DNA from 2 places in the Rossellomorea sp. LJF3 genome. Region 1 is predicted to be linked to the other one. Evidence: a T-box and tRNA genes for the amino acid it is inferred to sense, from the RefSeq annotation. Region 1 holds a T-box; the other holds one or more tRNA genes.
The links. A T-box is a leader RNA that pairs with one kind of tRNA and senses whether it is charged. The one in region 1 lies ahead of V8G47_RS08210 (valine--tRNA ligase), so its partner is inferred to be a tRNA-Val.
Positions count from the first base shown of each region.

Region 1 (6,239 bases):
CAACAATTTTTTCACTCCCACATAGGCTTCATTAGAAAAAGGGCCCCAATCGGGTCTGGTTGATAAGGGATCCCCCCTTCCAATCAGACCCGATTTTAAAGCCCTCTTCCTTACCTTCTATTTATTCAGTAACATTAAACCGATTTAAGCTCTTCGATTCTCGCTTTTACAGTCGCTTGTTTCTCTAAATAATCTTTCTCTTTCTCTTTTTCCTCGTCGACTACCTTCTGAGGGGCTTTGCTTACAAACTTTTCATTGTTAAGCTTGCCTTGGACACGGGATACTTCCTTCGTCCATTTATCCAGTTCTTTTTGAAGACGTGCGATTTCTTCCTCGATATTGATCAGTCCTTCTAATGGAAGGTACAGATCCACGCCTGTCACGACTGCCGTCATCGCTTTTTCCGGTGCTTCTAAATCCGTTCCCATCTCAAGCTTTTCCGGATTACAGAATTTCTCTATATAGGATTGATTCTTTTCGATGATCGTCAGGGTATGTGCATCTTTAGCTTTCAGCATCAGGTTGATTTGTTTACTCATCGGCGTGTTCACCTCGGCACGAACATTCCGTACGGCACGGATGATATCAACCAGAAGCTTCATCTCTTCTGCTGCCCCTTGATCTGTCAGCTTATCGTCAACCGTCGGCCAAGCCGCTACAGTGATCGATTCGCCTTGATGCGGCAAGTTCTGCCATATTTCCTCGGTAATAAACGGCATGAATGGGTGCAGTAGTCTCATCGTGTTGTCGAGAACATAAGCCAGGATTGAACGGGTCGTCTTTTTCGCCGCTTCGTCTTCGCCATATAGAGGCAGCTTCGCCATTTCAATGTACCAGTCACAGAAATCATCCCAGATGAAGTTGTATAGTAAGCGTCCAACTTCACCGAACTCATAACGGTCTGCCAGGCGCGTCACCGTTTCAATCGTTTCATTTAATCGGGTGAGGATCCATTTATCCGCAACAGACTTCTCACCTGATAAATCAATTTCGTCGTATGTCATGCCATCCATGTTCATCAGGGCAAATCGGGATGCGTTCCAAATCTTATTGGCAAAGTTCCAAACCGACTCAACCTTTTCAAATGAGAAGCGCAGATCCTGTCCCGGTGAGCTTCCTGTGGTCAGGAAGTAACGAAGGGAGTCAGAACCGTATTTTTCGATGACATCCATCGGGTCTACACCGTTTCCAAGTGATTTACTCATTTTACGCCCATCTGCATCCCGGACCAAACCATGAATAAGAACATCTTTAAATGGTCTTTCTCCAGTAAACTCTAACCCTTGGAAAATCATACGTGATACCCAGAATCCGATAATATCATAACCTGTTACAAGTGTATTGGTCGGGTAGTAACGCTTAAAGTCTTCTGCATTCAGATCCGGCCAGCCCATCGTTGAGAAAGGCCATAGTGCTGAGCTGAACCAAGTGTCCAACACATCATCTTCCTGTGTCCAGTTTTCAATGTCTTCAGGTGCTTCCTTCCCTACGTAAATCTCACCAGTTTCATTGTGATACCATGCAGGGATTCTATGACCCCACCAAAGTTGACGGGAAATACACCAATCACGTGTGTTTTCCATCCAACGCAAGTAAGATGTTTCAAATCGATCAGGAACAAAGTTAATTTTGTTTTCACCTTCTTGCAGTTTCACCGCTTCTTCTGCCAATGTATCCATCTTAACGAACCATTGAGTAGAAAGATAAGGTTCAACCACTGCCCCGCTACGCTCCGAATGCCCCACCGAATGCATATGCTCTTCAATCTTGAACAATACACCAGCATCTTGAAGATCCTTCACAATTTGCTTACGGCAGTCAAAACGGTCCATGCCGTTATATTTATCAGCTTTCTCGTTCATCGTACCATCTTCATTCATCACAAGGATGCGTTCAAGATTATGACGGTTCCCGATTTCAAAGTCATTCGGGTCATGTGCAGGTGTGATTTTCACCGCTCCGGAACCGAATTCCATATCCACATAATCGTCACCGACGATCGGGATTTCACGTCCTACGATTGGAAGGATGACGTTCTTCCCGATCAGGTGCTTGTAGCGGTCATCTTCAGGGTGTACGGCAACCGCCGTGTCCCCAAGCATCGTTTCAGGTCGGGTTGTAGCAATTTCAATGTGGCCGCTTCCGTCTGCCAATGGATATCTCATATGATAGAATGCACCCTGTACATCTTTATGAATAACCTCGATATCGGATAGTGCCGTTTTTGTCGCAGGATCCCAGTTGATGATATATTCCCCGCGGTAAATCAAACCTTTGTTATACAGGTCGATAAATACCTTTTGAACGGCATCGGACAGGCCTTCGTCAAGTGTGAAGCGCTCGCGGCTGTAATCGAGTCCCAGCCCGACTTTCGCCCATTGCTGGCGGATGTGCTCGGCATATTCTTCTTTCCATTTCCACGTTTCTTCCACGAATTTCTCACGACCGAGGTCATAGCGTGAAATCCCCTGGCTGCGGAGTTTTTCGTCCACTTTTGCCTGTGTGGCAATCCCGGCATGGTCCATACCCGGCAGCCACAGTACATCGTATCCCTGCATCCGTTTCATTCTTGTCAGGATGTCCTGTAATGCTGTATCCCAGGCATGCCCCAGATGAAGTTTCCCCGTTACGTTCGGCGGAGGGATGACGATGGTGTAAGGTTCCTTTTCCTTATCGTTTGTCGCTTCGAAGTATTTGCCTTCGAGCCACCATTTGTACCGGCCCTGTTCAATGGCATTCGGATCATATTTTGTCGGCATTGATAATTGTTGATCTTGAGTTTCCATGTGATTTCCTCCTATATCGTTCTGAAAAAAATAAAAAAATCCCCCGTCCTGTGAAAAGGACGAAGGATTCCATTCGCGGTACCACCTTTTTTCTCAGGAGAAAGAAGACTCCTGAACTCTCGACGATCATAACGGCTTTTAACCGGCTTCTACTACTCTCATTTCATAGAAACAGCTCTTCAGGCGACCTTCCATTGTCTTATCGTAGAAAATCTCTCAGCAAACGATTTTCCTCTCTGAACGTAAGGATCAATGTACTCTTCCTGTTCATTGCTTTTCATGATTATTTATTTACTCATTATAGTATAGGATAAGATAAACTTTCGTCAATCATTATTGGCATTTTCATTGAAAAATATTCATTTTGCCCATACATAGGCACCATTCCATCAGGGTTTCATAAGATAAAGTAGTGAATACACCCAGGAAAGTGAGTGGATGATGATGAAAAAAATCAACCAGTACACGTTACAGAAATGGATGGGGAACGCCCGATTAATATGTAAGCAATTCATCATACCCTTTACCATCTTTCAAGGCATCCGCACGATTCTGCTCCCGACCACGTTTGACGTCCTTCTGTTAACCCTGTTTATCGGTATCGGCCTCGCCATATATTTTGATTGGATTTAAGGAACTGACGAAAAGTGGATTCGTCAGTCCTTTTTTTATTCAGCCTGTTCGGCCTGCTCTTTCTTCTGCTTTTCCATCTCATCGAGACGCATGACCACGTATTCAGTATTCTTCAAGAGCCAGTAGTGACGTTGCAGTTTCTTCAGGGACTTCCGTTCATTTCTCTTATCCTTCGGGGTATGGAAGTATTTTTCCACCACGGCAATCACGGAGCTCGGATATGCCAGGTAGCTCATGAACAGGAGCCTCTCTTCATTCCGGACGGTAAAATGCTGAAAGTAAGTGGTGAGCCATTCAATACATTCCTCATAATACTTAGGATAGGTCTTCAAGGTTCTCGATAAAAACGGCAGCAGATCATGAAAAGGAGACGCCATCTTGGAGTTCTCAAAGTTATGGAAATACCCCAAGCCCCTTTCATCGAATAAAAAATGCTCCGTCGAAACCTTCCCGTGAGTGATCACGGTCCTTACCTTTTCGAGCTCCTTCGTCTCCTCATACCATTCATCCAGCATTTTACGGGAAAACTTCAATGCTTGTGAAGCATCTTTGTAATACATGCAATAATGAAATTGAAAAGGGGACATGTAGGTGGTCTTTTCACAAGCTTCCACATATTCATCCAGGAACGCCTGCTCTTTATCCCATCTTGACGTGAGCTGCTCATAATGGGACTCTCTCTCTTCCTTATCGATTTTCACTTCGTGGGAGGAAAGAGTATGGAGCCTCGCCAATTCCCTGAACATCTTCTGATGCTTTTCAAACTGATCTTCTCTTTCCTGGTTCATCATCCACGGCATGACGTAGTATAAATCCCCCTGATTCCACACAGCATAGCGGCCATCCATGGTGGGATAAATCGGGACGATCCGATTATAGCCCCGCTGAAACAGCATTTGAACATTCCGGACGAAGTCCACTCCATTTTGGGCTGGAAGCTGTTTGACGGCCAGAGTGCCTTTATTTGAAAATACCTTCGAAATCCTTCCGTAACTTTCAACAAAATGAGGTTCGACCCCATAAGGTTGCAAGACAGGCTTCAATCCCTCCAGCGTTTGCGCCATTTCTCTCACCTTCTACGATTACTTTTCTAAAAAAAACGGACCAACCCCAATGAATTTGGTGTCAGCCCCGTCATTTCCACTATGATACTTTGACTCGCTTCTATGGTCCTCTGATGGGAGTGACCTTGCTATTTTCCTTTATCCCTTGAAAACGAATTCGCTGTTCGGGATATATAGAACCTGACCGGCATATACGTCCTGATTCGCTTCGAGTTGATTCACCCTTAATAGCTGTGGAATGGTCAAATCATATTTTTCCGCTATATAATCCAGGTTTTCTCCCTCCTGGACGATGCACACCCGAAGAGTCGCTCCCCGTTCTTCTTCTTTCCGGGCAAAGAAGTCAGTCAAGGAAATGGATTCATACTTCTTTTTGCCCTTCGTCTTTTTCTTTTCTTCCTTTTCTTCCTCTTCCATCTCTGCTTCTACGGCTGATGAGGAAGATGACTCTTCTTCTTCCATTTCCTGCTCCTTGTACTTAGGTGCAGGAGGCGGCGTATAAGCGGCCTTCGGTTCAGCAGGCTGCTCCTCAGACGACTCACTCAGCTCATGCTGTGGAAGCTGGAATACATTTTCTTTCCGGTAGTCGACTTCCTCATAGGAAGGAGCCGGCTGTGTATCGTATTGAATCTGGACAGGAATTTCATCTTCCTGTTCAGCCGGTGGAGTCCTTCCCTCCAGATTAAACGGCTGATACTCGTCATCCTGGTCCTCTTCTTCCTCATCTTCTTCAGCATAACCCGTGATCTCTTCTTCATTGTAGTTTTCGTATTCATACACTTCTTCTCTTTCTTCTTCGGTTTCCACATCTTCTTCCACTTCTTCTGCTTCTTCTGCTTCAGCTACGGCACTTGAACGGTAAAGGGGCTCGAATTCTTCTTCTCTCTCATACTCTGCTTCAAGAGGAGTGTGGGCCTGCTGTTCACCGTAGATGCCGGTGATGGTCAAGTCTGCGTTCAGCTTTAGACAGGCATTTTCAGGGACGATGTAGTCAAATGACTCGACATATACATCAATATCCCCCAGATTCGCGATACGATTTTTGGGGATCGTGACGTCCACCGGGAACCTGTGGACAAATTCATATTCACCCCTCTCCCTCTTTTCCACTGTCTGCACGAACTTGCCGCCTGCTTCGAACTCATCTTCCTCTTCTTCTCTGAGTGATGTCGGTAAATACTCACCCGTCAGATCAAGGCTGCCCCTGATAAGTACGTACTGCTCTTGTTCTTGTATCGTTATATGAGGATCTAAGGAGATAGATAGCAATTCTTCAACTTCCTGTCCTTTTTTGAACCAAATTGATTCTTCCAAAGAAAATCGTAAGCACGATTGTTGTTCTTGTGACAAAGAAAATTCCTCCTTTCAGGTTCCAAACAAAGAAATAGTAAACAATGCCATTATCACTTTATGAAACGGGAAGGAGGAATATGATAGGAAAACGAAAATCCATAAAAAAGAGCCGACCCCAAAAGGATCAGCTTCTACCATTACTTCTTACTGATTTTTTCAAACGCTCTTTCCGCTGCCTGCAGCGTCTTTTCGATATCTTCATCCGTATGGGCTGTCGATAAGAAAAGTCCTTCAAACTGAGACGGTGGCAGGAATACCCCTTCATGGGCCATTTCACGGTAATAGTCGGCAAACATTTCAAGATCGGATGATTTGGCACCTTCGTAGTTCGATACTTCGTCATTTGTAAAGAAAATCCCGATCATGGAGCCTGCACGATTGATTCTGTGAGGAATGTTGTATT
Region 1 covers NZ_JBANLY010000006.1:69,294-75,532, forward strand. The annotation lists gene V8G47_RS08205 (bifunctional folylpolyglutamate synthase/dihydrofolate synthase) at 1-3, opposite strand, end outside; gene V8G47_RS08210 (valine--tRNA ligase) at 135-2,786, opposite strand; T-box leader at 2,839-3,066, opposite strand; gene V8G47_RS08215 (hypothetical protein) at 3,231-3,419, shown strand; gene ysxE (spore coat protein YsxE) at 3,455-4,483, opposite strand; gene spoVID (stage VI sporulation protein D) at 4,622-5,833, opposite strand; gene hemL (glutamate-1-semialdehyde 2,1-aminomutase) at 5,974-6,239, opposite strand, start outside.

Region 2 (6,239 bases), on a different contig from region 1:
GCTAATTCCAAGCCTTCACCAATACGGACAAAAAATGGAATGGTGGGGAATTGTTGATGAAGAAATTTTCATTCATGGGTGCGATTCTCCTTATTCTTTGTGTCGGAATCATCCTTTTTATACCCTTACAAACGTTTTTAGTGATCGAGCCGAGAAGTACAACGGGGGACCCGGTCCTTTTCAGTCTTCCCGATGATCATTCATTTTCGGTTCGCTATACACACTCTATTCATCTATCAGAAGTAGAGGAATTTTACCATCAAACATCTTCAAATCAAATTCAACAAACCCAATTACTCTATGAAGATACTGCCATTGGGATGCCGGCCAATGCAGAGGGAAATGAAACCTTTGAAGTGACGAAGGAAGGCAAATATTTAATTTCTAATATGGACAAAGTGTTCCCATTCATTGATATCCGGATCGGACAGGTCGTCGCCAATCACCGCCTTGTGATGGACGGAAAGGAATATCCTTTAGCCGACTATTTTGATAAAGGCTCCGTCGTACGGGTTCAATTAAGGAAACAATCACTTTATGATCAGTGGAAAGGAGTGACTGTAGTTGGAAAAAGATAAAGAATTTGAATCATTGACTGCAGAACAACAACAAGAGTTACTTGAGAAATATGATCCCGAATCATCTACAAGGAAATTTCATCATGGGATATTCAAATGGATCATATTCTTCGGATTATTGGCATTTTCATTATTTCAATTAGTAGCATCCATCTTTCAATTCATCCCTAGGCAGTTATTGTTATCCGTTCACTTAGGGTTCGCTCTTTCTTTAGTGTTTCTCTTATTCCCAGCCCGGAAGAAGAATCTGAAGAAGGATAAGATCGCCTGGTATGACGTTGTTCTCTCAGTCATCTCGATTGGGATCGGTGCTTATTGGCCGATCATGCAGGATGATATCGTCAGCCGGGTGGGATTAATGACCTCCCTTGATTTCTATGTCGGTTTCGCTGCTATGATCCTAGTACTTGAAGCAACCCGTCGTGCAGTAGGGTTGCCGATTACAATCATTGCTTCTGCCTTCATCCTGTATATGTATTATGGCAGATTGATGCCTGGATTCCTCGCCCACAGAGGATATGACTGGGACGATATCGTTAAAACGATGTTCTTTACAAGTGAAGGGATCCTTGGTACGCCCCTATATGTATCAGCCACCTTCATCTTCCTGTTCCTGTTGTTCGGGGCGTTCCTGGTGAAAACCGGCGTCGGACAATATTTTAATGATTTGGCAGTATCCATTGCCGGGAAACGTGTCGGAGGTCCCGCAAAGGTTGCGATCTTCTCCAGTGCCCTTCAAGGGACGATCAGTGGAAGCTCCGTAGCAAACGTCGTGACTTCGGGTTCCTTCACGATCCCTATGATGAAGAAGCTTGGGTACCGCAAAGAGTTTGCCGGTGGGGTAGAGGCTGCTGCGTCGACAGGTGGTCAGCTGATGCCTCCAATCATGGGAGCTGCCGCTTTCCTGATGGTCGAGTTTATCGGAGGGATTTCGTACTGGGATATTGCGAAAGCTGCCTCGATTCCTGCCGTCCTTTATTTTACCGGGATTTGGATCATGACGCACTTTGAAGCGAAGCGTATCGGTCTTCGTGGATTATCAGATGAAGAAATGCCCAACCGTAAAGAAGTATTCAAGAAGATTTATCTGCTGCTTCCGATACTGGCAGTCATCATTCTGTTGGTAAGCGGGATGAGTGTCATGCGTGCTGCACTGTGGTCGATTGTTGCCACTGTCGTCATCAGTGCCATACGAAAAGATACAAGGATCGGTTTCAAGGATGCTGTGGATGCCCTTGTTGACGGTGCCAGAACTGCCTTGTCTGTAGCCGTGGCGACAGCTGCCGCCGGTATGATCGTCGGTGTTGTAACGAAGACGGGGTTAGGATTGACCCTTGCAAATGGATTGGTGGACCTGGCTGCAGATCTGACCAATACAACAGAAGGCAAGCTGATCCTTACATTGATATTTACAATGATCGCTTCGATCGTTCTCGGCATGGGTTCTCCGACAACGGCGAACTATGTCATTACATCCACCATCGCTGCTCCTGCGATTATTCTATTAGGGGCACCTGAGCTGGCGGCTCATTTATTCGTGTTTTATTTCGGGATCATTGCCGATATCACGCCTCCTGTGGCGCTGGCTGCATTCGCCGCGGCCGGGGTATCGGGAGGGGAACCGATTAGGACGGGGGTCAATTCCGCTAAATTGGCCATCGCCGCCTTTATCATCCCTTATATGTTCGTCCTGTCGCCTGAATTGTTAATGATCGATACGACCATTCCTAGATTACTTTGGGTCGTCTTCACGGCCGTAACGGGAATGATGGCGATCGGGGCAGGTATGATCGGGTATTGGTACCGACGAGTATTCGTCATAGAACGTCTCCTTTGCGTAGCAGCCGGATTGTTACTGATTTATCCTGAGGGAATGTCGGATATTATTGGTCTAGTTTTATTCGGTATCATGCTTGCATTGCAATTCTTTATTAAGAGAGAAGATAAAACACCAACAAGAGCAACGGCATAACACAATAAGAGGCTGTTACCCCATTCTTGGGCTAACAGCCTCTTATTTGTTGTAATCAAAGTCTTGATATTGTCCGGCCAGCATGAAAAAGGATAGGAGATGCAGCTAAGATGTCATGAATCCTGAAGTTGCGAATATCTCTCCTGAAATAGCAATAGGCAGTAATATAATCCTTTTCAACTTTTTTCACCAGTATTCTCCTTTTCGAACATTTCAGCTCCGAAGTCATGTATATGATTTCAATGGGACATCGATCCATTAACGACCGCTCTAATATCCTCATGATAGGAAGCCCCTCTCAGTTGAATGTATTGACATTATATGCGAACAAATGTTCTTTTATACATGAAGTCTAGAATAGGGGCATTTTATGAGAAAAATCCATTGACATTTTTCTCGAATTTATTATAATAGAATATGTACCTTACATCGCGACTTGTTAGCTCAGTGGGAGAGCACTTCCTTGACAGGGAAGGGGTCGTGGGTTCGAATCCCTCACAGGTCATACATAGAAAAAAGGGTGCATCGTATAAGATGCACCCTTTTTTTGACGTTAAAAGATTGAATTGAAAAAGGACTCTGCTGAATTCGGGTAAGAGTCCTTGTCAAAATCATATTAATAATGATGATAGTATTTAGTTCACTTCTAATTCTTCTTCAAAATAAAATGTGCCTGGATGTTCCTTTACGATATAAGAATATCGCTTCATGTTTTTAACGTATTGCCATTTTAATATCGTCACTGTTTCTCCTGTTTCCTTGATCGTAACCATAGAACCATTACTGAACCGATTTTTTGTGGATTTCATTGGGCACTCCCTTTCATATTTAATCATTATACCACAGTTTACCCTCCGTTTTAGAGTCCCATGAGTGATAAACTTGATAAAACGATCACGTTCCACCAAAAGGACCAGAAGGAAGAAGAAAGGAAACGCATTCATGTTAAAAAGTGGAATTCACTTTCTGCCGAAGCGGTTATAAGATGCCGAAGTCAAATTATGTCAGAGGTCTGACTTTAAAAACTTCCGCCACAGGAACTTGCTTATTTGTTTCATTACTGTTATTCTATAGAAGAATTATTTTTGTCCGGTATACATGGGAAGAACAAGATTTGGTTTTCACCTGATATCGCAAGAATAGTAATATATTGTGTGTAACGCACTTTAGGAGGCAACAAACATGGAAAATGGTAAAGTAAAATGGTTTAACGCAGAAAAAGGTTTCGGATTCATCGAAGTAGAAGGTGGAGACGACGTATTCGTACACTTCTCAGCGATTCAAGGTGAAGGTTTCAAATCTCTTGACGAAGGTCAAGAAGTATCTTTCGACGTTGAACAAGGTGCTCGTGGACCACAAGCAGCTAACGTACGTAAAGCATAATCTAACTTTACACATCCAAAAACAGACTCATTCGTGAGTCTGTTTTTTTTATGGATTCATGCTTGCATGTAATGTATGGCCTGCTTTTCTTGTAAATAGACGGAATTTTTAAAACTTTATATCTTTTTCCTGCTTCCAACGCTAAAATAAAACTATAAGCATGCAGATTGGAGGGAATATAAGTGGAGATAAAAGATTCTGTTGCCATCATCACGGGGGGAGCATCCGGGCTGGGAGAAGCCACGGCAAGAAAAATCATGGAAGAAGGGGGAAAGGTTTATATCCTTGACCTCAATGGGGAGAGAAGCTCAATATTAAAAAAAGAGTATGGGGATTCCATGCGTTATTATAAAACAGATGTAACGAATGAAGAAAGTGTAAAAGAGGCCCTTGAGAGAGCCATGGAAGATTTCGGGGGATACAATACAGTTGTGAATTGTGCAGGCATTGCACCGCCTGGAAAAGTGGTGGGGAGAAAAGGAGTCCATTCCCTTGAGCAATTTTCCAAAGTAATTGAAGTGAATTTGATCGGTACGTTCAATGTCATTCGGCTCACTGCAGAAAAGATGATGCAAAATTTACCGAATGAGCATGGAGAAAAAGGTGTGATCGTGAATACTGCGTCTGTTGCCGCATTTGACGGCCAAGTCGGTCAGGCTGCATATAGTGCATCAAAAGGAGGAGTTGTAGGAATGACTCTGCCGATTGCCAGGGAACTTGCAAGGGACGGCATCAGGGTCATGACGATTGCACCAGGATTATTTCATACACCTATGTTTGACACTCTTCCAGAAGAGGCAAGACAATCCCTTGGAAGCACGGTTCCTTTCCCTAAAAGACTTGGTTATCCATCTGAATATGCTCAGTTGGTGAAAAGCATACTTGAAAACCCGATGTTGAATGGAGAGACGATACGGCTGGACGGAGCCATCAGGATGCAGCCTAAATAACCAGGGAAGGCAGTGGAGTGAGTGCAGATTCATTCATTTTTCAAATGAAAGCGCTATCCCAATATACACCAACACGAAATGAGGGAGAGACGTATGAAACATCCTTATTTAACCGAAGAACACAGTATATTTCGTCTGGCTCTGAGGAAATTTCTACAAAAGGAAGCTTATCCTTATTATGAGGAGTGGGAGAATAACCGGATGGTTCCCAGATCATTTTGGGAGAAGATGGGGGAACAAGGGTTTCTTTGCCCTGACATTGAAGAGGAATATGGGGGAAGCGGGGTCGATTGGGGCTTTTCGGTCATCATTAATGAAGAATTGGAAAGAGTGGGTTCAGGTTTGATTGGAATAGGGCTTCATAATGATATCGTAGTCCCCTATATATCAGAATACGGGACAACACAACAGAAAAAGAAGTGGCTTCCTTTATGTGCGAGCGGAAAGATGATCACAGCCATTGCGATGACAGAGCCTGGCACGGGTTCTGATTTAGCGGCCATCAAAACGACAGCTCTTTCAGATGGAGATCATTATATTGTAAATGGACAAAAGACTTTTATTACAAATGGTATTCATGGTGATTTAGTGATTGTCGCTGTTAAAACGGATCCCCACAGTAAACCGCCTCATAAAGGTGTCAGCCTGTTGGCGGTTGAAAGGGATACTCCGGGGTTTTCCAGGGGGAGGAAGCTGGATAAAATTGGATTGCACTGTCAAGATACAGCCGAACTCATTTTTGAAGATTGTAAGGTACCGAAAGAAAATCTGATCGGAGAGGAAGGCAGTGGCTTTCACTATTTGATGAATAAGCTGCAGCAGGAACGTCTTATCGTGGCGATTGCAGCCCAAACGGCTTCAGAAGAAATGTTTTCCCTTACGATGGAATACGTGAAGAGCCGTCAGGCCTTTGGGAGACCAGTCAGTCAATTTCAGAATACCCAATTCAAAATGGCAGAAATGGCCACTGATATAGAAATGGGCAGAGCTTTTTTGGATGGATTGATAGCCGAGCATATGCATGGGTTGGACGTCGTGACAAAGGTATCCATGGCCAAATATAAGCTGACAGAAATGGCTCGTCACATTGCCACAGAATGCATGCAGCTTCACGGTGGATATGGCTATATGGAAGAATATCCGATCGCCAGGCGATATCGGGATATACCGGTTGCAAGCATTTATGCTGGAACAAATGAAATCATGAAAGTGATCATTGCAAAGAATCTGGGGTTATAGAAAGGGAGAGTGGGATGAGAGAAGTTGTCATTGTTGAAGGGATCCGTTCTGCGGTTGGAAGGAGAAAAGGATCGTTAATGGGGATGAGACCTGACGATTTGGCAGGTGAGATACTTA
Region 2 covers NZ_JBANLY010000008.1:149,301-155,539, reverse strand. The annotation lists gene V8G47_RS10345 (DUF1850 domain-containing protein) at 57-578, shown strand; gene V8G47_RS10340 (TRAP transporter permease) at 565-2,550, shown strand; gene V8G47_RS20830 (WYL domain-containing protein) at 2,606-2,833, opposite strand; tRNA gene V8G47_RS10335 (tRNA-Val) at 2,984-3,055, shown strand; gene V8G47_RS10330 (hypothetical protein) at 3,186-3,359, opposite strand; gene V8G47_RS10325 (cold-shock protein) at 3,733-3,933, shown strand; gene V8G47_RS10320 (3-hydroxyacyl-CoA dehydrogenase) at 4,116-4,883, shown strand; gene V8G47_RS10315 (acyl-CoA dehydrogenase family protein) at 4,977-6,122, shown strand; gene V8G47_RS10310 (thiolase family protein) at 6,137-6,239, shown strand, end outside.
Region 2: it has a tRNA-Val gene. The T-box ahead of V8G47_RS08210 (valine--tRNA ligase) is inferred to sense a tRNA for this amino acid. The anticodon was not compared.